3 regions of the Bacillus sp. LQ16 genome follow, and region 2 is predicted to be linked to each of the others. Evidence: riboswitches for the same ligand, from Rfam matches in the RefSeq annotation. Region 2 holds a riboswitch; each other region holds the start of a gene.
What was found. A riboswitch is a leader RNA that binds a small molecule or an ion and turns the genes downstream of it on or off. The one in region 2 is predicted to bind cyclic di-GMP.
Positions count from the first base shown of each region.

Region 1: it holds a riboswitch for cyclic di-GMP, as region 2 does, so the genes downstream of both, AC3EMB_RS02305 (methyl-accepting chemotaxis protein) here and AC3EMB_RS23515 (WxL domain-containing protein) in region 2, are expected to answer to the same signal.
Region 3: it holds a riboswitch for cyclic di-GMP, as region 2 does, so the genes downstream of both, AC3EMB_RS05680 (SpaA isopeptide-forming pilin-related protein) here and AC3EMB_RS23515 (WxL domain-containing protein) in region 2, are expected to answer to the same signal.

Region 1 covers NZ_CM173491.1:451,035-457,853, reverse strand. The annotation lists gene AC3EMB_RS02310 (non-ribosomal peptide synthetase family protein) at 1-2,191, opposite strand, end outside; gene AC3EMB_RS02305 (methyl-accepting chemotaxis protein) at 2,329-4,071, opposite strand; cyclic di-GMP riboswitch class I at 4,206-4,290, opposite strand; gene AC3EMB_RS02300 (anaerobic C4-dicarboxylate transporter family protein) at 4,573-5,886, shown strand; gene thiE (thiamine phosphate synthase) at 6,002-6,658, opposite strand; gene thiM (hydroxyethylthiazole kinase) at 6,676-6,819, opposite strand, start outside.
Region 2 covers NZ_CM173491.1:4,645,602-4,652,420, reverse strand. The annotation lists gene AC3EMB_RS23530 (catalase) at 6-2,036, opposite strand; gene AC3EMB_RS23525 (ATP-binding protein) at 2,219-3,472, shown strand; gene AC3EMB_RS23520 (ATP-binding protein) at 3,469-4,689, shown strand; cyclic di-GMP riboswitch class I at 4,936-5,024, shown strand; cyclic di-GMP riboswitch class I at 5,094-5,182, shown strand; cyclic di-GMP riboswitch class I at 5,254-5,342, shown strand; gene AC3EMB_RS23515 (WxL domain-containing protein) at 5,495-6,819, shown strand, end outside.
Region 3 covers NZ_CM173491.1:1,111,807-1,118,625, forward strand. The annotation lists gene AC3EMB_RS05650 (PH domain-containing protein) at 1-856, shown strand, start outside; gene AC3EMB_RS05655 (DUF975 family protein) at 1,056-1,709, shown strand; gene AC3EMB_RS05660 (hypothetical protein) at 1,889-2,332, shown strand; gene AC3EMB_RS05665 (CPCC family cysteine-rich protein) at 2,329-2,595, shown strand; partial or broken gene AC3EMB_RS05670 (hypothetical protein) at 2,669-3,051, opposite strand; gene AC3EMB_RS05675 (TetR/AcrR family transcriptional regulator) at 3,383-3,919, shown strand; cyclic di-GMP riboswitch class I at 4,092-4,184, shown strand; gene AC3EMB_RS05680 (SpaA isopeptide-forming pilin-related protein) at 4,245-6,819, shown strand, end outside.

The DNA of each region.
Region 1 (6,819 bases), 1.2 Mb from region 2:
CTGCTTTATTAGAAGGTGCAACATATTCTTGTAGACGAACCGGTTCATACTTTTCTTCTAACTGAGCTAACTTCTTAACATCAATCTTTTTATTAGGTGTAAGTGGTAATTCATTAATATAAATTAGTTTAGATGGCACCATATAATCTGGTAATTGCTCTTGTAACTGATAAACTAATTCTGGTATTTCTTTTTTATTTAAAGTTGTATAGAACGCGATTAAATATTGGCTACCTTCCTTACTCTTCTTAGCAAACACAGCATTTTCTTTTATATTATGATTTTGAGAAATTTTACTTTGGATTTCTCCTAGTTCAATACGATGTCCTCTAATCTTTACTTGATCATCTTTCCGATGTAAAAATTCTATATTTCCATCCTCTAACAACTTAACAATATCACCTGTTTTATATATATTAACTATAGGATTGAAAGGGTTCTGAATAAAAGCTTCAATTGTTTTATTAGGCTTATTAAAATACCCTTTTGCTAATCCTACTGAATCTATATATAATTCACCAGGTACACCAATTGGACAAAGATTCATATTCTCATCCAAAATCATAACTTGATAATTAGCACATGGTTTACCAATGGGAATACTCGCAACATCCTCATTTAACTGACTAGGTATTTTATAGGTTGTCGTCACTACAGTACATTCTGTCGGTCCGTATACATTATGAATTTCAACATTTGTACCTATTCTTTCTCTCCACAATTTAATAACCTCTACAGGCAACATTTCACCGCCAATCGCAATTCTTTTTAGGGAAGCTAGCTTATATATATCTTCTTCTGCTAAATAAGTTGCTACTTGTCGAACAAAAATTGTTGCTAATGCCAAGATCGAAGTTGCTTTCACTTTATAGATTGCATTTGCAAATGCTTCTACAGACAATCGCTCTTCCTCTAATAATACATACAAGTTTCCTCCGCAGAATAAAGAAGCAAATGACTCCCATACAGAAGCATCGAAACTAAAAGAAGGAAATTGGGCAAATACATCCTCTTCTGTCAATTCATATTGCTTTTGCATCCAAGTGTACAGATTAACAACCCCTCTATGTGCTAACATCGTTCCCTTTGGATTCCCTGTTGAACCAGACGTATAAATCATATAAGCTACATCATCACAATGAATAGACAACTTTACATCTATATCTTCACAAGTTTCACTATCATACATTGAAACTGTTTGAACTCCATCACATGTTATAGGCGTCTCTTTCATCAATATAACTTTCGCTTGGCTATCTTGAATAATGTACTGTATTCTACTTTCCGGATAATCTGGATCAATCGGAACATACGCTGCACCAGCTTTTAATATAGCTACCATACTTACTACTGTGTCTATGCTACGTTTCATAAATATTCCAACATAGTCTCCTAATTGGACGCCATTTTTAATTAACATATGAGCTATTTGATTACTTTTTTTATTTAGCTCCTCATAAGTTAAAGTACCTTCCCTTGAAGATAAAGCTATACGATTTGGAAATTGAGTAACAGTATTATAGAACATATCGACGATACTTTTCTCAGGATATACTGCTGTCGTATCATTCACTTGACTATAAAGTGCCATCTCGGCCTCTGTAATAATATTAAAATTCTTTATATAATTATTCTTATTTTGTGATATACCAATTAAAACACCTTGTATTTGTTGTGCATAACGAGTAATCGTTGTTTCCTTCCAATTAACACTATTAAATATTATTTCTACACTTTGCATATTTTTACTAAATACAAATTGTAATGTATTCGTGTCTTGTAGCTCATAATATGTTTCACCAATAATAATAAGTGACATTTCATATAATGTATTACCGTTTTGAAACTCTTCTATTTCTTCCTCATTCATTTCTTTAATTTGTTCCAGTTGCTCTTCAATCTGTAAATTCAAACTTTCATAGGAGAGAAAATTAGAAACTTCAATAGTAATCGGAAATAAACTTCCTCTTACATGATAAAGCACGACAATATGTTTTTCTTTAGAAATATGATATAACCACGTTGCAGTCGCTCCTATTAAATCTACAATGTGAGTCAAATTTGGAAATAGTTCAGTTTTCCTTTTTATCCTAAGTTCCGTTCCTTGCACATCTTTAGGTATTTTAATACTTCCTTCTACTTTCCCTAAAAATTCTTTTACCGTCTCATTATAAGAAATTGCTAATTTCATATTTATGTAAATTCCTCTCTTAAATATAATAAAGGTGTGAAAATTCACACCTTTTTCATCCCTTATTAACGGGCAGATTCGTTCAATTCATAATCAGTAGCGGAGATATCCCCTTTGATTAGAATTGAACTTTCTCCTTATTCGCTTTTAAACTCACCAATAAGCTCTTGTAATTCCTGAGAAAGCCAACTTAAAGAAGTCGCTAATTCTGCAATATCTTGTACTGATATTTCTTGCTCTTTCATGCTTTCTTCAACATTACTACTGCTGTTGGCATAAGTGTTTGCAATATGTGATAATTCATTTACGACTTGAACGATATTCTGGCTATTTTGTAAAATGTCACTCGAATTACCCGAAACAGCTTTTACTTGATCTGTAACAGATTGCGCTGATTTGGAGATTTTTTCAAAGAAATTCCCACTACTTTGAACAAGTGAAATTCCAGTTTCTACTTCTTTTGAACCTTTTTGCATTGAAACTACAGCATCTTCTGTCTCAGCTTGTGTTTCACCAATTAATTTCGCTATATCTTTAGCAGACGCTTCCGTTTGTTCTGCTAATTTTCGTACTTCATCAGCAACAACTGCAAACCCTCTCCCCGCTGCTCCAGCACGTGAAGCCTCAATAGAAGCATTTAAAGCTAATAAATTTGTTTGATTTGAAATACCTGTAATTACAGTTACGATATCACTAATTTCTTTTGACCTTGTTTCTAACGAATAAATGATGGAAGATAAATCTTGTACTGCATTTTGAATTAAACTCATTTGATTAATAATTTGTCCAATCACTTCATTACCTTCAATTGAATGTTGCTCCATACCTTCAGAAGCAACCGCAACTTGTTTCGCAGCCCCAGTTATCTCTTCTACCTTATCTTCCATTCCATGTACAATCCCTAAACATTGTTGTACTGAAGTTTTTTGAGACTGTGCCCCTACTCTTAAACCTTCAATAGAACTTGCAATCTCTTGAACTGCCATGCTGTTTTCCTCTGTACTCGCCGACAATTCTTGTGAAGAAGAAGAAACTTGCTCAGCAGTTTGCCTTACTTTATCTATAATCCCTTTAAATTTTTCAATCGTGTTATTGAAATAAACATTAATAATTCCAATATCATCTGGTCTTTCTTTTAATTTAATACTTAAGTCACCTTCACCAATTTTACGTAACCCTTCTCGTAAATCTTTTAATGGAGCTAACGAGTGACGCACGATAAAGAATTGAGTAATAGTCGCAATTGCTAATGAAATAATGATAAAGAGTAAGCCCTGTATCATAAACTTCTCTTTTGTAATAGGAACAATGGAAGCATCTAAGTCAGCCGCAATAATTGCAACAATATTATTTTCTCCATCTGTAATTGGTTCTAATATTGTCACCCACGAACCTATTTCATCTTCATATACTTCTGTCATTTGGGCCTTTTTCGTATCAATGACTTTATCGTATGCCTTCATCCAATGAGCGGGTTGTTCATAATAATCTCCCGGCTTTATAGGGAACGCTTTTGTTAACTCTGTAGTCAAACCAACGAGTTGTAATTCTCGCTTTTCATTCGGCTTTGCTCCTGTAACATACGTTTGTCCAACACTTTTCAATTCTTTTGACACTTCATCTAATTTCTCTGTTAACTTTTCTTTTTTCACTTTTTCGGCTGTAGGATCTTTCGCCATGTCTCTAACTAATTCTACATCCAATTTTTTCAATACTATTTCTCCTGTTTCAATAGACTGCCTTTCAAATAAAGACATCATACTATTTTGAAACATGTTGAAACTTAGTGCACCCATACTTCCAACAAGTGTCAAAATAACTAATACGGTTAATAAGACGTTCTTTTGAAGGAACGATAACTTATGCCAATATTTTTTCATTAATATCCACCTTCCTTAATTAACATAAACAAAAAAACAAAATATATGAATATTTTGTTTGAAAATGTTTCTCAATATGTTCGAGAATAAAAAAAAGCCAATGTAAAAGCATTGGCCAAGACCAACCCTATCCGTCCGGTAACTGGCTAGCATAGCCTTTCGACCTTAGCTCCTGTAGTTTTGCGTCCTCATGTTTCCATCAGTTTGCCTTTCTCGCTGAACGAGTTGAACGATATGGGAGTTCTATGAGAATTAATTTATTCTCTTTCAAAGATTACAACATATAAATCAAAATGTCTACTTATTTAGAGATATAAATACAAATTTTTAATGCATTGCTTTTTCAAAATAATTTCAAAAAGTACGTGAATGTTACTTTTTTTGTGTTATATAATAAAAAATGTATAAACAACAAGGATTTCTTCGGGTATTTATTTAATTTTCATTCAAATTAAACTATTCGAATATATCTTAACTAATGAATTTCGGAGGTAGTTTATCATGTTTTGGCTACAATTTCTTACCTTGTTACTCTGTATTTTTATTGGTGCACGCCTAGGCGGAGTTGGTTTAGGAGTAATGGGTGGAGTTGGTATGGCAATACTCGTTTTTGTCTTCCACTTACAACCAACCGCGCCTCCTATCGATGTAATGCTTATGATTTTGGCAGTAATTACAGCTGCTGGTGCTTTGCAAGCTGCTGGAGGAATGGACTATCTTGTTCATCTAGCTGAAAAGGCATTACGAAAAAATCCAAAGCGTATTACTTTTTTTGCTCCAATTGTTACTTATTTATTCACACTATGTGCAGGCACTGGTCACGTTGCCTATTCTGTACTTCCTGTTATTGCAGAAGTCTCTCGTGAATCAGGGATTAGACCGGAACGCCCAATGTCGATTGCCGTAATCGCTTCTCAACAAGCAATTACAGCTAGTCCAATTTCAGCTGCCACAGTTGCTCTTTTAGCAATGTTAGCTGACTATAAAATCACTTTATTAGATATTTTAAAAGTGAGTATTCCCTCCACTTTCATTGCTTGTATGTTAGCAGCATTCGTTGCTAGTAAGATGGGAAAAGAATTAAGTGAGGACCCTGAATACTTAAAACGATTAAAAGAAGGAATGATTCCTAAGCTTGAAGAGAAAAAAGAATTTGTAGGTGTAAAGGGCGCAAAATTATCAGTTATCCTTTTCCTTGTAGGAACCTTCCTTGTTGTACTTCTTGGTTCATTTGAAGCACTTCGTCCAGGATGGATAGTCGATGGGAAGTTAGCTCGCCTTTCCATGCCGAACACAATTGAGATGGTTATGTTAACTATCGCGGCTCTTATTATTATTTTCTGTAAACCAAATGTAGAAAGCATTGTGTCTGGTAACGTCTTTAAAGCAGGGGCAACAGCAGTTGTTGCTATTTTCGGTATCGCTTGGATGGGAGATACTTTCTTTAACGGAAACTTAAATATGATTCAAGGATCTATTCAGCATTTAGTAACAAGTGCACCTTGGCTATTTGCCATCGCGCTATTCATTCTATCTATTTTACTGTACAGCCAAGCAGCAACAGTACGTGCCTTAATGCCACTTGGACTATCCCTTGGTATTCCACCAGCACTACTGATTGCAATGTTCCCTGCAGTAAACGGATATTTCTTCATTCCAAACTATGGAACAATCGTTGCTGCCATTAACTTTGACCGTACTGGTACAACAGGTATCGGTAAATACGTATTAAATCATAGCTTTATGATTCCAGGTTTAATCGCAACATTTACTTCTATCGGCATTGGAATGCTTTTAATTTCTATTATGTTTTAAAGAAAAAGCACAAACCCTTATTTAAAAAGGTTTGTGCTTTTTTAATCAAACGTTTGTTTAAAATTTTGGGCAGTCCATTTCTCCATGTAGCACTTAAAATACTACACGTCCTTCCCTACAAACTTCTCTTTACTTCTTCAGCTAATTTTCTCGTACTTTCATACGCAGATTCAGCTAAACTAATTGCTGAAATAACTGAAACACCGTCCGCACCCGCTTCTATAACTGCTGCTGTATTTTCAATTGTAATCCCACCAATACCAACGATCGGCACTGTAATTCCTTGTTCTCTAAAATAAGCTAATCCTTTCGTTCCTTGAACCGCTTTCGTATCTTTTTTCGTACTCGTTGTGAAAATAGGTCCAACGCCTAAATAATCTGCTCCATTTTCGATTGCAAAGCGTGCTTCTTCAATTGTATGAGCAGATACGCCGATAATTTTATCTCCCATTTTTTCACGAACAGATGTAATTCCTTCATCATCTTGTCCTACATGAACACCATCTGCATCTAATTCAATGGCTAATTCTACATCATCATTTACAATGAAAGGAACACTATATTCCTTACAAAGCGTCTGCAATTCTTTTGCAAAGCGCACTCTATCTTCTCCGATTAAAGAACCTTCCCCCTTCTCGCGAAACTGAAAAAGTGTCACTCCACCATCTAACGCTTCTTTCAATACAGCTAAAGGATCCTTCGTGCAGTTATTGCTTCCCATAATAAAATACACTTGTAATAACTTAGACATTTTCTTTGTTTCAATGCGCATCGTATGTTTCATCCCCCTTACTCTAACTCCTCAATCTTTCCATACTTCTCAATATCACCAGCAGTAGTATTCGCTAACTGATTTAAAAATTCAATTTGGAAACTACCAGGTCCCTTTTCCACGGTCTTAGCAGCTGCCAGTTCCGAAGCTACACCATAAAA
Region 2 (6,819 bases):
CTATTTTATGAATATGCTCTATCCCAAAAGCGTTGTTTTGTCATAGCTTTAATAAATTCATTTGCTAGTCGCGTAGGGTCTTGTTCTATTAAAACACCAGGCTTTCCTTCGATATTTAAAGATTGAATAATAGAAGAGCTGTTTTGGAAGGAGCCAATCGGCTTAAAGTGATTATATGATTCTACGACAAATGAACTTGCTTTGTTAAGAAAATGATCATCCATCTTTCCGCCAATAAGAAGTAATCCATCATAAAGGAGTGGTGAGCCTGTTAAGAAAGTATCATTTACTTCCCACTGTCCATTTGGCGTTCCCTGCACTATGCCTAATCGTTCGGAAACGATCACTGGTTGAAGACCTACTTGTTTGAACTGATTTATTATATATTGTGCGCTTGGTCCATCATATCCATTTGCAACAATGACACCTACTCGTAATGTATTAGGACTAAAGGTTGTATTTGCCATACTTAGTGCTGGAGATGATTTTGTAACGTTGGATTCTTGCACATTTGGGACTTTTGCTCCGAGAGCTTCTGCAACTAAAGTAGCCAATTCTGTACTAATATGTCCAATCATATCCACGACTTGTTGGCGGACAGATTTACTTTTGACTTTTCCTAATTCAAAGGAGAAAGCCTGCATAATATGGATTTTTTCGACGTGACTCATACTATTCCAAAATAAACGAGCTTGAGAGAAGTGGTCTTTGAAGCTAGCAGCAGTTTCCCTTGTTTTATGACCAGATACAGTAGAAGGATATGTAACGAATCCCCCCTTTGTTCCAGGTACAGTATAAGGAGAATTATTTGCTAAGGAATTGTTATGGTAGGCAACTTTTCCTTTGTCGATTATATATTTAGACGCACCATCTCTTTGGTTGTTATGAAATGGGCATATTGGACGGTTAATCGGTAGTTCTTGATAATTTGTACCAACGCGTGCTAATTGTGTGTCTGTATAAGAAAAGAGTCTACCTTGTAAGAGAGGGTCATTGGTAAAGTCAATACCACGGACGATACTTCCAGGGTGTAGTGCCACTTGTTCAGTTTCAGCAAATACATTATCTACATTGCGATTTAAGGTCATTTTCCCAATGATTTTAACGGGAAAATCTTCTTCAGGCCAAATTTTCGTTGCATCTAATATATCGAAGTCGTATTTAAATTCGTCCTCTTCTTCTAAAATTTGAATGCCAAGTTCGTACTCAGGATAGTTTCCAGCATTAATATTTTCCCACAAATCACGGCGATGGTAATCTGGGTCAGCACCACCTAGTTTTTGTGCTTCATCCCAAATTAACGAATGAACGCCAAGCTTTGGCTTCCAGTGGAATTTCACGAATCGTGACTTTCCATTTTTATTAACTAGACGAAATGTATGAACGCCAAATCCTTGCATCATTCGAAAGCTTCTTGGAATTGCACGATCGGACATAATCCACATCATCATTGCAGCTGATTCTTGATTGTTGGCGATGAAGTCCCAAAAAGTATCATGTGCTGTTTGACCCTGTGGAATTTCATTATGTGGCTCTGGTTTAAGGGCGTGAATAAGATCAGGAAATTTAATGCCATCTTGAATAAAGAAAATGGGAATATTATTTCCTACTAAATCAAAATTTCCTTCTTCTGTATAAAATTTAACGGCGAATCCTCTTACATCTCGATTCGTTTCATTTGCTCCTTTTGATCCAGCTACTTCAGAGAAACGAATAAAAAGCGGTGTTTTTTTTGAAGGGTCTTGTAGAAAGTGGGCCATTGTTAGCTCTTCTAAAGATTCATATAACTCAAAAATGCCATGTGCTCCGTATCCTCGTGCGTGAACGACTCGTTCTGGAATTCGTTCACGGTCAAAGTGAGAAAGTTTTTCTCGCATAAGGAAATCTTCTAGAAGGGTAGGGCCACGATCACTGGCAGTTAAAGAGTTTTCATCATTTGAAATTTTAACACCTGTATTTGTTGTCATCTCCTTTCCTTCATTTTCACGCGCGAAAGATTGGAGTTGTTCTGTCTTTTTATTTTTTTTGCCGTCCATAAAAAACACCTCCCATAATATACGTATTATTGTTTATGTTTTTTATGCTTGTATATAGCATGAAGATGTTGCGTCGTTGGGATGATTTTCCTCAAATGTTCGATTTATCTTTGTTTGTCTGTGAAAATCATTTATTATAATAAATGGTATTCTTCGAGATATTATTTTGAAGGGGTGTTGAAGTGAAAGAAAGTTTTCTATCATATAAAGAAGAAGAAAAGAATGCAAAAATCCTTTTATGGGTGTTATATGTCATTGTTATTGTATATCAAATTTTCTATGCAATCGTATTAGACGATAAATCAATAATGGATAAGGGATACAACATAGTATGGCAAGTTATTTGCGGAGTAGCAATACTGTGCGTGAATATATATTTAATGAAAAAAGAGAAGGCAAACCTTGTTAAATATGCATGGATATTTGCATACATAGGGATAGAAATCGCTAATATACTTTCATATATTTTTTATAATAAGGCGGCGTTTGATGCGACAAATATAATAGAAATTATTCTCATTTTCTTTGTACCCATATTTTTAAATAAAAAATTTTATGTGATTTTACTTTCTTCTATTGTAGGAAAATATTTAATTTATTTATTTGTATTAGAGGAAGTAAAAGCATTTATGTATCTTATTATGTATACACTTATGCTAATTGCGGCGTATATCATTTTAAACCGATTTTTACAATATCTTTCAGCTGTAAAGGAAAGTATTGCGATTGCTAGCGAATCACAGAAATTAGCAGTAATCGGAAAAATGGCAGCGACGGTTGGACATGAAATTAAAAATCCACTCGCTTCATTAAAAGGATTTACGCAATTACAACGAGAGAAGCATGAAGAGGATCCTATTTATAAACGTATGATTTTTGAAATAGAAAATATGAATAATATGATAAGTGAGTTAATGGAAGTTGCTACATGCAAACCTTCTATTTATAAGAAACATGATGTAGGAAAAATTGTATTACAAGTAATAACAAGTCTTCGCGAAAAAATGAATGAATTAAACGTACAGTTTATTTCTAATGTGGAAGAAAAAATAATAGAAGTTGAATGTGATGAACGAAAAATAAGAGGAGTCTTTTTATATACGATAAAAAATGCTTTAGAGGCAATGGAACAAGATGGCATATTACATGTAAGATTAGAAAATAAAGGGAAAGAGTATGTAATGATCAGCGTGATTGATAATGGTCATGGTATTAAGCAAGAAAACTTAATTCGTGTTACAGAGGCCTTTTATACAACGAAACAAGATAAAATTGGTCTGGGACTTACGGTAGCGAATCGAATTGTCGCCGAGCACCTTGGTGAGCTGCATATTTCAAGTGAAAGAGATACTGGAACGAGAATAGACATCATTCTCCCAAAGAAGTGTGGAAATACTGAAATCCAAGTGGAAGAAAAGCTAGGAGTTACCATATGAATAAAGGCTATATATTTAAAAACGAAGAAATAAAGGCGCTGAAAGCATTTTTAAGTTTATTTTTCATTATATTTTTTGTATATGATCTTGCTTATGAATTTATCGTACCGTTAATCGGTGGAGAGCAAGAAGGTGTAGGTGAGTTTGAAGATGGTTTAGGTTTATGGCTTTACTTTTTGATGGTGGTATTGTTTTGCGTTGGGATATACTTTATGAAATGGAAGAATGCTTTTGCGGTAAAGTATATTATTCTAATTGGCTATAATGTATTAGATTTTATCCATAACATTATGATTTATTATGGTAGCGATGCAGAATTTGACGGTGGAAATATAGTAGAAGGATTTTTTATTTTGTTTGCACCAATCTTTGTGAATAAAAGATATTTCTGGTTAATTCCAGCGATACTTGTCGGAAAGTATGCTCTTACAGGAATCATTATTCAATCTTCTCTCGTTTTAATCCCAATGGCATTATATAGCGTATTTACTATCATATGTTGGATTATATTTTTGAGGGTTCAGTCTTATGTTCGTACGCTTGAGATGATGGACAAAGAAATAAAACAGACAGAAAAACTAGCAGCTGTTGGAAAGATGGCAACGGTTATTGGTTATAAGATTAGAAGACCTTTAGCAAACTTAAAAAAACTTGTGAATAAACAAGCAGACAAGCATCCAGAGGATAAAATTTATAGTGATATTATGAAACAAGAAGTAGATCGGATTCATATAATTGCTACAGAACTTAGTGGATTTGAGAAATCTAAATCACTAGAATCAGAAACTCATAACATACAAGAAATTATCTCTTATGTTATTCGAGTTATGGAAAAGCCTGCTTTAAAACAAGGAGTCTACATACAAGGTATTTACAGTAAAGACTTACCATCAATTACATGTGATGAAAAACGATTAAAACAGGTCTTTTTTAATTTAATTAAAAATGCAATTGAAGCAATGTCAGTTGGCGGAACAATTACGATTAAAGTTACTGTAAAAGATGGAATCATCATTCAAGTGAAAGATGAGGGATGCGGCATTCCGAAAGATAAAATTCCAAAGTTAAATGAAGCCTTTTATACAACGAAAGAAACAGGAACTGGTCTAGGTTTAGTAGTTACAGAAAAAATTATTAAAGACCACAACGGTAAAATGAGTTTTGAAAGTGAAGTTGGGGTTGGAACGACGGTTGAGGTTATGTTACCACTGCATTAAATAGAAAAAACATCACTTCCAAATAAGTGATGTTTTTCTATTTTATCTTGCTATTTGTGGATAGTAAAAATCTCATTTTATCGATAAAGAATGTATGATGTATTTCTAAGATCAAAATGTTTTTTTTAGTTTTTATTATGGATTTTCCAGCAAAAAATTTAGACTATAAAAATTAATTGTTTTTTTCTAAAAAAACTATTTTCTTTTTTGGGTTTTAATGGTATATTCAAAACACGATAAATAAATACCTATTTTTGGCACACTATTCGAAAGGATAGGTCGCAAAGCTAAGAGTCTAAAGTAATGAAAATTACTATGATAGTCTGGTTGCAGTTTGGATTTTCACACATAGTTGTATGTATGAAAATCGAAGAGGCAACCGGATTTTTTATTGTCCTAAAAAGAAAAAAAATGGGCACACTATTCGAAAGGATAGGTCGCAAAGCTAAGAGTCTAAGGTAATGAAAATTACTATGATAGTCTGGTTGCAGTTTGGATTTTTACACATAGTTGTATGTATGAAAATCGAAGAGGCAACCAGATTTTTTATTGTCTCAAAAAGAAAAAATAAATGGGCACACTGTTCGAAAGGATAGGTCGCAAAGCTAAGAGTCTAAGGTAATGAAAATTACTATGATAGTCTGGTTGCAGTTTGGATTTTCACACATGTTGTGATGTATGAAAATCGAAAAGGCAACCAGGCTTTTTATTTTCTAGGAATACACATTATGATTGTAAATTTAGCTGAATAATAAATTTAATGTTCGAAATATTCAGTTCATAAGAAGTGAGGGAGGGAAGTACATTGCAAAATCAAATAGGTAAATTTGGGCGTATACTTCTCGCTGGAGGAATATTATTTACGCAAGTTGGTGTGCTAGATTACTCTGCAACGAAAGTTTATGCGGTTACAAACGACGAGCAAGGACGTTTTATCGTTCATATGGATAAAGAAGAAATAAAAGTTGATGAAAATGTAGTATTAAAGATTACAAATACAAATAAACAAGATGCTAATATCGAGCTGAAATTATCTAATGAACAGCTGTTCAATGAAGCAGAAACGAAAAAAATGAACGAAAACAATAAAGCGATTCAAAACATTTCAGTAACAGAAGATCACATTGTAAAAATTGAAAAGAATGAACAAAGTAATTTTATCGGTGACGTATATGTAGTCATTCAAATGAAAAAAGCTGGAGAGTACAAATTTGAACCGATAGTGAAGTTTGAAGGGAATGAAAAGAAAATTGAATCTCCTTCTCTACATGTTGTAGAGAAAAAAGAGGCTTTAAATGTAGCCATTTCTGATGAAAATCCAAAGGCTTCAGAGGAAGTTATGAGAAAAGAAATAAGTGAAAAAGTGAAAGTATCGGAAGAAAATAAAAAACAAGAAATAAATTCTACTAATGCTGAAGTTCCAAAAGAAACGAAGACTTTAGCGAAAGAAAAGGTTAATGAAGAACTCGTACCAAAGGAAAATGAATTAAAAGAGAGCAATAGGATAAACGAAAATAATCAGGAATTACCTGCTATTCAAGCTGAGAAGGTATTAAAGAGCCAATCTCTACTAGCTGCTAGTCCTGTTACAAGTATTCTTAAATATCCAAATGTAAAGGTAATAAATAATAGAACAGGTGAAGGGCCTTCGATCTCGGGTAAATATGCTTTTAGATTTGTTTGGAGCCCACAAGTAACATATGAGGTAAAGGGTAGTAGCAATGACAGAACTGGTCAAAGTCAATATACATTTAGAAATTCAAATAGAGAACAGTACGTATTAGTAAAAAAAGCTGGTGAATATCAAGGGAAATGGATTGATGTCCGTATTAATATTCACTCTATGACAGCTTCATCTGTAGATGTTAAAACACCAATAACTAAAGGTGATGCAAAAAACTTTTTACAATTATATGGGAACGGAAGGTCAGGACAAACTTATAATGCTTCCTTTGAATTTTATGAACACGGAACAAGTAAAAAAGTACCATTAACGGCAATGTGGAATTTCAAAAGGATAAATAGTTATAAAAATGTAACGTTACGTAATGATGGTAGTCATTTAACGAATTTATACGTGTATGATACGAGTTCAATTAGGTATCAAGACAAAGGGAATAATAAAATCGA
Region 3 (6,819 bases), 1.8 Mb from region 2:
CCAAGTAGATGAGTACATTCCGAAATGGATAGAGAATGGCGTAAAGTCGTATGTAATGGAACATGATATATATGGCTGGATTTTCATGGTAGCCATGTTACTCGTTCTTTCTTGGATTATATCTACAATCGGTTACGCGTTAAAACATGGCGATTTCACAGTGAATCGAAGAAATGACGAAGTCCGCATTTCGCAAGGATTGCTTGAGAAAAAAGAGCTCGTACTAAAATTGCATCGTATTCAAGGTATTACGATAAAAGAAAGTATTTTACGCCAACCATTCGGTTATTGTGCTGTGCAAGTAGAAGTCATTCAAAGTAAAGGAATGGGTGACGAAAAAGAAAAGGTTACACTGCACCCAATCATTCGAAAAGATCGAGTACAACAGTTACTCGCCCATTTACAATTACCATACGAACTGAATGCAAACATTATTGCATTACCAAAAGCAGCATTACGCCGCTATCTCATTGATAGTTTCATTTTCTTCGCAATGCTAGCAATCCCGCTTCTTGGAATAAGTATATACTCTGAAAAGCACTTCATCATGTGGGCATTAATTCCGCTCGCAATCCTTATCTTTACACTTGGATACGCAACATTTAAAACAAATGGTTACAGTGTTAACGGAGAACAAATTACACTTGTCTATCGTAGCGTCGGAAAATATACAGGACTTATTAGAAGAAGACATGTCCAATCAATGGAGAAGACACAATCATATTTCCAGCGCCGAGCGGATTTATGTACGTATAAGTTTTCTAGTGCATCATCTAGTTATAAAATAGAGCATACGAGAGTAGAAGACGCGGAGAGAATGCAGGATTGGTATAAGAAGAGAATGAGTGAGGAATAATTTGAGAAAGCTTGCCTATTCTGAAGGGCAAGCTTTTTTGTTATAGGGAAAAGAGTCGTTTAATCCATATATTAGTACAACTACAGCACACATGTATCAATACGTATGCAAAAAGGAGTATGCTTCTGTTTTAGGAAAATATGTGGAATTTTTGATATAAATGGTATACTAAAATACAAATAGTATTAGGAGGTTATATATGATAAGTCAGTTGAAAAGAGAAGCACTTGATGCATTAAAAGGAAGATGGGGATTAGCGGTAGGGGCAACTTTATTAATTGGAATCCTTATTGGAGCTGTTGAAATGCTAACAACAGGTATTTTCTCGGTATTTTGGGGTTGGGAAGAGGCAAGTGATTCACTTACAGTAAGTATTATAGTAATGATTGTTATTGGTCCATTAACAATAGGTGCCTATTATCTTGTTTTAAATGCAATTCGTGGGACTGATGCTCGCATTGGTCATATATTTAGATGGTTTAGCGATGGAAGTAAGTTGATGAAGTCGTTTTTAACATATTTACTAATGTATGTATACTTGACTCTATGGACATTGCTTCTTATTATTCCAGGTATTATTAAATCATTTTCTTATTCTATGACGTATTTTATTTTGAATGATCATCCAGAATATACAGCGAATCAAGCGATTACTGAGAGTCGTCATATGATGAATGGACATAAAATGGATTACTTTTTACTATGCTTAAGTTTCTTAGGCTGGTTCATATTAAGTATTCTTACTATAGGAATCGGTTTCTTATGGTTAGCACCGTATTTCTACGCGACATCAGCCGCATTTTATGAAGAGATTTCAAAAGAATATTATAAAAAAGAAGGCACTACTTTCTAATAACCACCTATCCCCTAAAGAATATAGGGCACAGATAGTTTAGATGTTCTGTTTAGGGGGATTTCAGGATAAGGTATAGGTTTTTATATAAAAATTATGCCCTCTATGTTTTAGCATAGAGGGCTATTTTTTTTGTGAAAGTAATGAATAATATATGTGAAACAAAAAAAGTGAGGTGAATGAGAGTGAGCAAATTTTTAATACCGTATTCGTTTTCTATATTAAGTTTCTTTATTTCAGTAACGGCACTTGATTTATATGATAGGATGGGAAACAATAGTGAGCTGGTTTCGCCGAACATAATCGGTAAGATAATTCAATCTACTGCGCAAATGGGAGTCCTTACATTATATTTCGGAGTACCTATCATTTTAGGTGGCTGTCTACTTGGTGAGCTATTGTTTAGAGGTATCATTTTACGATTTAAACTAAGCTATATTCTATCTTTATTATTATATTTACTTTTAGCTTTTAGTATTGTTTCTGTAACGATTGGAATTCCAACTACATATGAGGATTCTAATACTACTTTCATGGTAATAACTATGATTTGCGCTGTTACATTCTTTATGGGCCGGAATATATGGGAGAAAAAAGAAATGAATAATGGAGTAACGGAATGAAATATACATGTCCGTGCTGCGGGTATAGAACAATAGAAGAAGAACCACCAGGTACATATGAAATTTGTAATATATGTTACTGGGAAGATGATGAGGTACAGTTTAACGATCCTGACTTTGAAGGCGGGGCAAATGAAGTCTCGTTAAGACAAGCACAGAAAAACTTCATTGCACTTGGTGCTTGCGAGGAATGTTTTGTGAAATCAGTTAGAAAGCCGACTAGCGAAGATGTGAAGGATACTAGTTGGAAGCAAATTAGTTAAATAGATTTAAATAAAAATGTTATTACTCGATGTAACAAGAGTAATAACATTTTTTTATGTAATGATGAAAGAATTAACGGCGTCTTATAAGGTAAAATAATAAAGATGATAACGTAATAAGTAGGCCTGTTTCCAAAAAGGCTTCTAAATTAAAGGATAGAAAATATCGGTCGTTAAACAACATAAAGAAGAAATGATTGTAGGAAATACCTAACACTATAAATAAAGGAATACCGATTTTTAATTCGTGACTTCCTTTTATTTTTCTATAACAAAATTCGCCTATTAAACAAGCGATAAGAACAGGAATACTTCCAAGAATTGAAAGCATAATAATAGATACCCAAATCGGCCCCCATGAATCCGCATAATTTGGAACGCTTGTATACTGTAAAACATTCACAATGATAGAAAAAACAGTAAGCATATTAAATAACTAATAGAAAATTTTTTCAATGGAATCATCCTTATAAAATTTCACTTTATTTTTATGAAAATATAAACCTCTTTAAATTATAGATTAGATGTATAAGGATAATCAATTTTTATACATTTCGTGTTTATGGATATATTTTCGATGAATATAAAAGTATAGATGTATAGTCAATGTTATGTATTTGATGTTATCATATTGAATGATATGGAAATTTTTAATAGAATAAGTAACTAAAAATTCAAAGGTAATGCAGCTTTTGTTGTATAAAGAAAATACTTAGTAGTAATCAACAATATTAAAAATAAGATTCGTATTTATATAAATTTAGTAGAAATGGGGTTTTAAAAAGGAATGAGTATCAGCATAACGCGGCAAAAGATTTTGGCGGCCGCTTCTCAAATTGTGCAATGTAAAGGGGTTGCTAAATTAACCTTAGAAGCAGTGGCAAAAGAGGCGGGTGTAAGTAAAGGTGGATTATTGTATCACTTTGCAAATAAAGAAGCTTTAATAGAAGGTATGATAGTCAGAGGGATAGAGGATAATGAGGGCGCTATTTACAATAAAGTAGCGGAAGACTCAGAGAGGAAAGGGAGATGGGTTCGCTCTTTTGTAGAGGAAAGATTAAGTAATGAGAGAAGAACAGAAGAGTTGTCTAGTAGTATGATGGCAGCATTCATGTTAAAACCTGAATTACTTGAGCCATTACAACAATCATTTCAGCAACTGCAAAAGAATATAGAAAACGATGAGATAGATTCAGTTTGTGCAACAATTATTAGATTAGCAGCAGATGGATTATGGTATTCGGAATATTTAGGGGTTGGCAGACTAAGCCCCGAGTTAAGAGAAAAAGTGATTCAAGCTCTTATTAGTAATTCATATAAATAGAATATACGAACTATATAATGCGAAAACAATTCACCATTACTTATTTAATGTAGTGGTGAATTGTTTTTTTTATTAGAAAAATAGAACAATTTTATAGAGTATTGAATTATAACCGTCCAGACGGTATAGTAATATTTGGTTTAAGAGGAAAATGAAACAAAAAAAGAATAAAAGATATTTTTAGCACACTATTCGAAAGGATAGGCCGCAAAGCTTAGAGTCTACGGTAATACATATTGGTTACTAAGATCGTCTGGTTGCACATTTTTGATGCAACCGGACGGTCTTTTTTTGTTATATAAATATAAAAAAATAGGAGGGAACTATGCAAATGAAAAGTACTAAAAGGCATATTTCAATGGTTTCATTAGTTTTTCTAGTATTATTTTCAGTGCTGAATGTGTGGGCTCCAGTTATTCAAGCTGCTGTGATGAAAAGTCCAGTGGACGAAATTAATATTTCCCGTACTGATGGCACGACATCTGAACCGTATCAAGCCTCAGATGGTATGAAAGTAGAAGTGAAGTGGTCAGCTAAAGAAAAAATAAAAAGTGGAGATCAATTCACAATTGATATGCCAAAAGAGTTTCGAAAAGACCTTATGAATATGAGTTTTCCTTTAAAAGATGCTGAAGGAAAAACAGTTGGTACATGTGAGATGAAAAAGGGTCTATTAACGTGTACTATGGGTGATTACGTAGAAGGAAAGAATAACATTAAAGGTTCTTTATTCGTAGAATTCTACTTTGGTTTAGAAGCATATGATGGTGTTAAAGAAATTCCATTAGAATTTAACGTTGATGGTCAAATCGTTAATAAAGAAGTAAATGTAAGTAATACGACAGAGAGACCGAAGCCACAGCCCAATACAGATAATCTATTGAAATGGGGTTCTTATAATCAAGAAGATCCTTCGATTGCTGATTGGCTTGTATATGTAAATGCAACTGGAACAGAAATGCAAGATCTTAAATTAACAGATACATTAGGACCTGGACATGAGTTAATTACAGACAGCGTAGTATTAGAAGAGGCTGTATTTGAAGATGGTTATGCACCAACAAATATTAAGCCAGCAGATTTATCTAACATTAAAATTAATGCAACAAAGGCTGGATTTACAATTGAGTTTCCAGACAGTTCAAAAGGCTATATTTTAAGATATAAAACAAAGGTTACAAATCCTGCTGCGAAGCCTCATAAAAATACTGTGAAATTAGAAGGTAAAAATATTAAAACTGAAGAAAAAGTAGGACAAGTATTTGTAAGTGGTGGGGGAGGATCCGGTTCAGGTGACAATAATCCACCTAGCATTGAAAAAAATATAGTTGATGAGAATGGCAAGCTTGTAGAGAATGAGCAGTTAACAAAAATGGATCAAGTTATTCAATACCAAGTTGGTACACACATACCGAACGATCCTCCTAAATACACATCTATGGTAATTAGTGATGATTTAGAAGATGTTTTAGAAGTATTAGAGGCAAAAGTGTATGATCAAAATGGCCAAGATATTACTTCTAAAGGAACGTTAAATATAGATAAACAAAGAAGTGAAGTAACATTTACGTTTGGTGAGAGTTTTGACTATAAGTCGTATGAAGACCAGATAATTAATCTCAGTATCAAGGCGAAAATCAAAAATAATGCAGACTTATCTTCTTACGTAGATAAGAAGATTCCTAATAAAGCGGAATTACATTTTGATGATAAAACTTTAACATCAAAAGAAGTAACTATTACGCCGCCTGAAGCTCCAAAAGATGGTACAGTATCGCTTCATAAAATAGATTCTGAGAATCCGAACAAAGGGTTAAAAGCTGCCGAATTTGAAGTCCGAAATAGTGCAAATGAAGTTGTTGCAAAACTGAAAACGGACGAAAAAGGTTTTTCAGTACCTCAAACTTTAGCTCCTGGGACGTATAAAGTATATGAAACAGTAGCACCAGAAGGATATCAAAAATTAACAAGTCCAGTAGAGGTTACACTTCAAGCTGGAGAAACAAAAACAATTGAAATTAAAAATACTATGCAAAAGGGTCAAATTGAAGTAAAGAAAATTGATTCGGAAAATGGTGATAAACCATTAGCAAATGCAGAGTTTGATATAGTAAAAGACGGTGTAGTAGTCGAACATATTGTTACAGATAAAGATGGTAAGGCAATCTCTAAACCGTTAGCACCAGGAAAATATATTTTAAAAGAAACAAAAGCACCTGAAGGCTACCAATTAAAAGAAACAGAGTTCGAAGTAAATGTAACAGGGGACGGCATATTCCCAATACAAGTGGAAAATGCAATGGTAGACAAAGGTAATATAGAAATTACAAAAGTGGACAAAGAAAACGGGGCAGTATTAGCCGGTGTCGAATTTGAAGTCCAAGATGAGAAAGATGGCGTAGTAAGAAAAGTAGTAACAGATAAAGAAGGAAAAGCAAACGTTTCAGATCTATCAGTAGGAAAGTACAAATTAGTAGAGACGAAAAGCTTACCAGGTTACAAAAATCTAGCAGAACCAGTACTATTTGAAATTACAAAAGGTATGACAAAAGCTTTAGTAATAAAAGTAGAAAATGAGCAGTTAGACAAAGGCTCAGTAGAAATTACAAAAATAGATAAAGATAGTCAAAAAGTATTAGAAGGCGTAGTCTTCGAAGTGCAAGATGAGCAAGGCAAAGTAGTAACAGAAGTAAAAACAGATAAAGATGGTAAAGCAAAAATCTCAGATTTATCAGTAGGAAAGTACAAATTAGTAGAGACGAAAAGTTTACCTGGCTACAAAAAGCTAACAGAACCAGTATCATTCGAAATTACAAAAGGTATGACAACAGTCCTATCATTGAAAGTAGAAAATGAACAGTTAGATAAAGGTTCAGTAGAAATTACAAAAGTAGATAAAG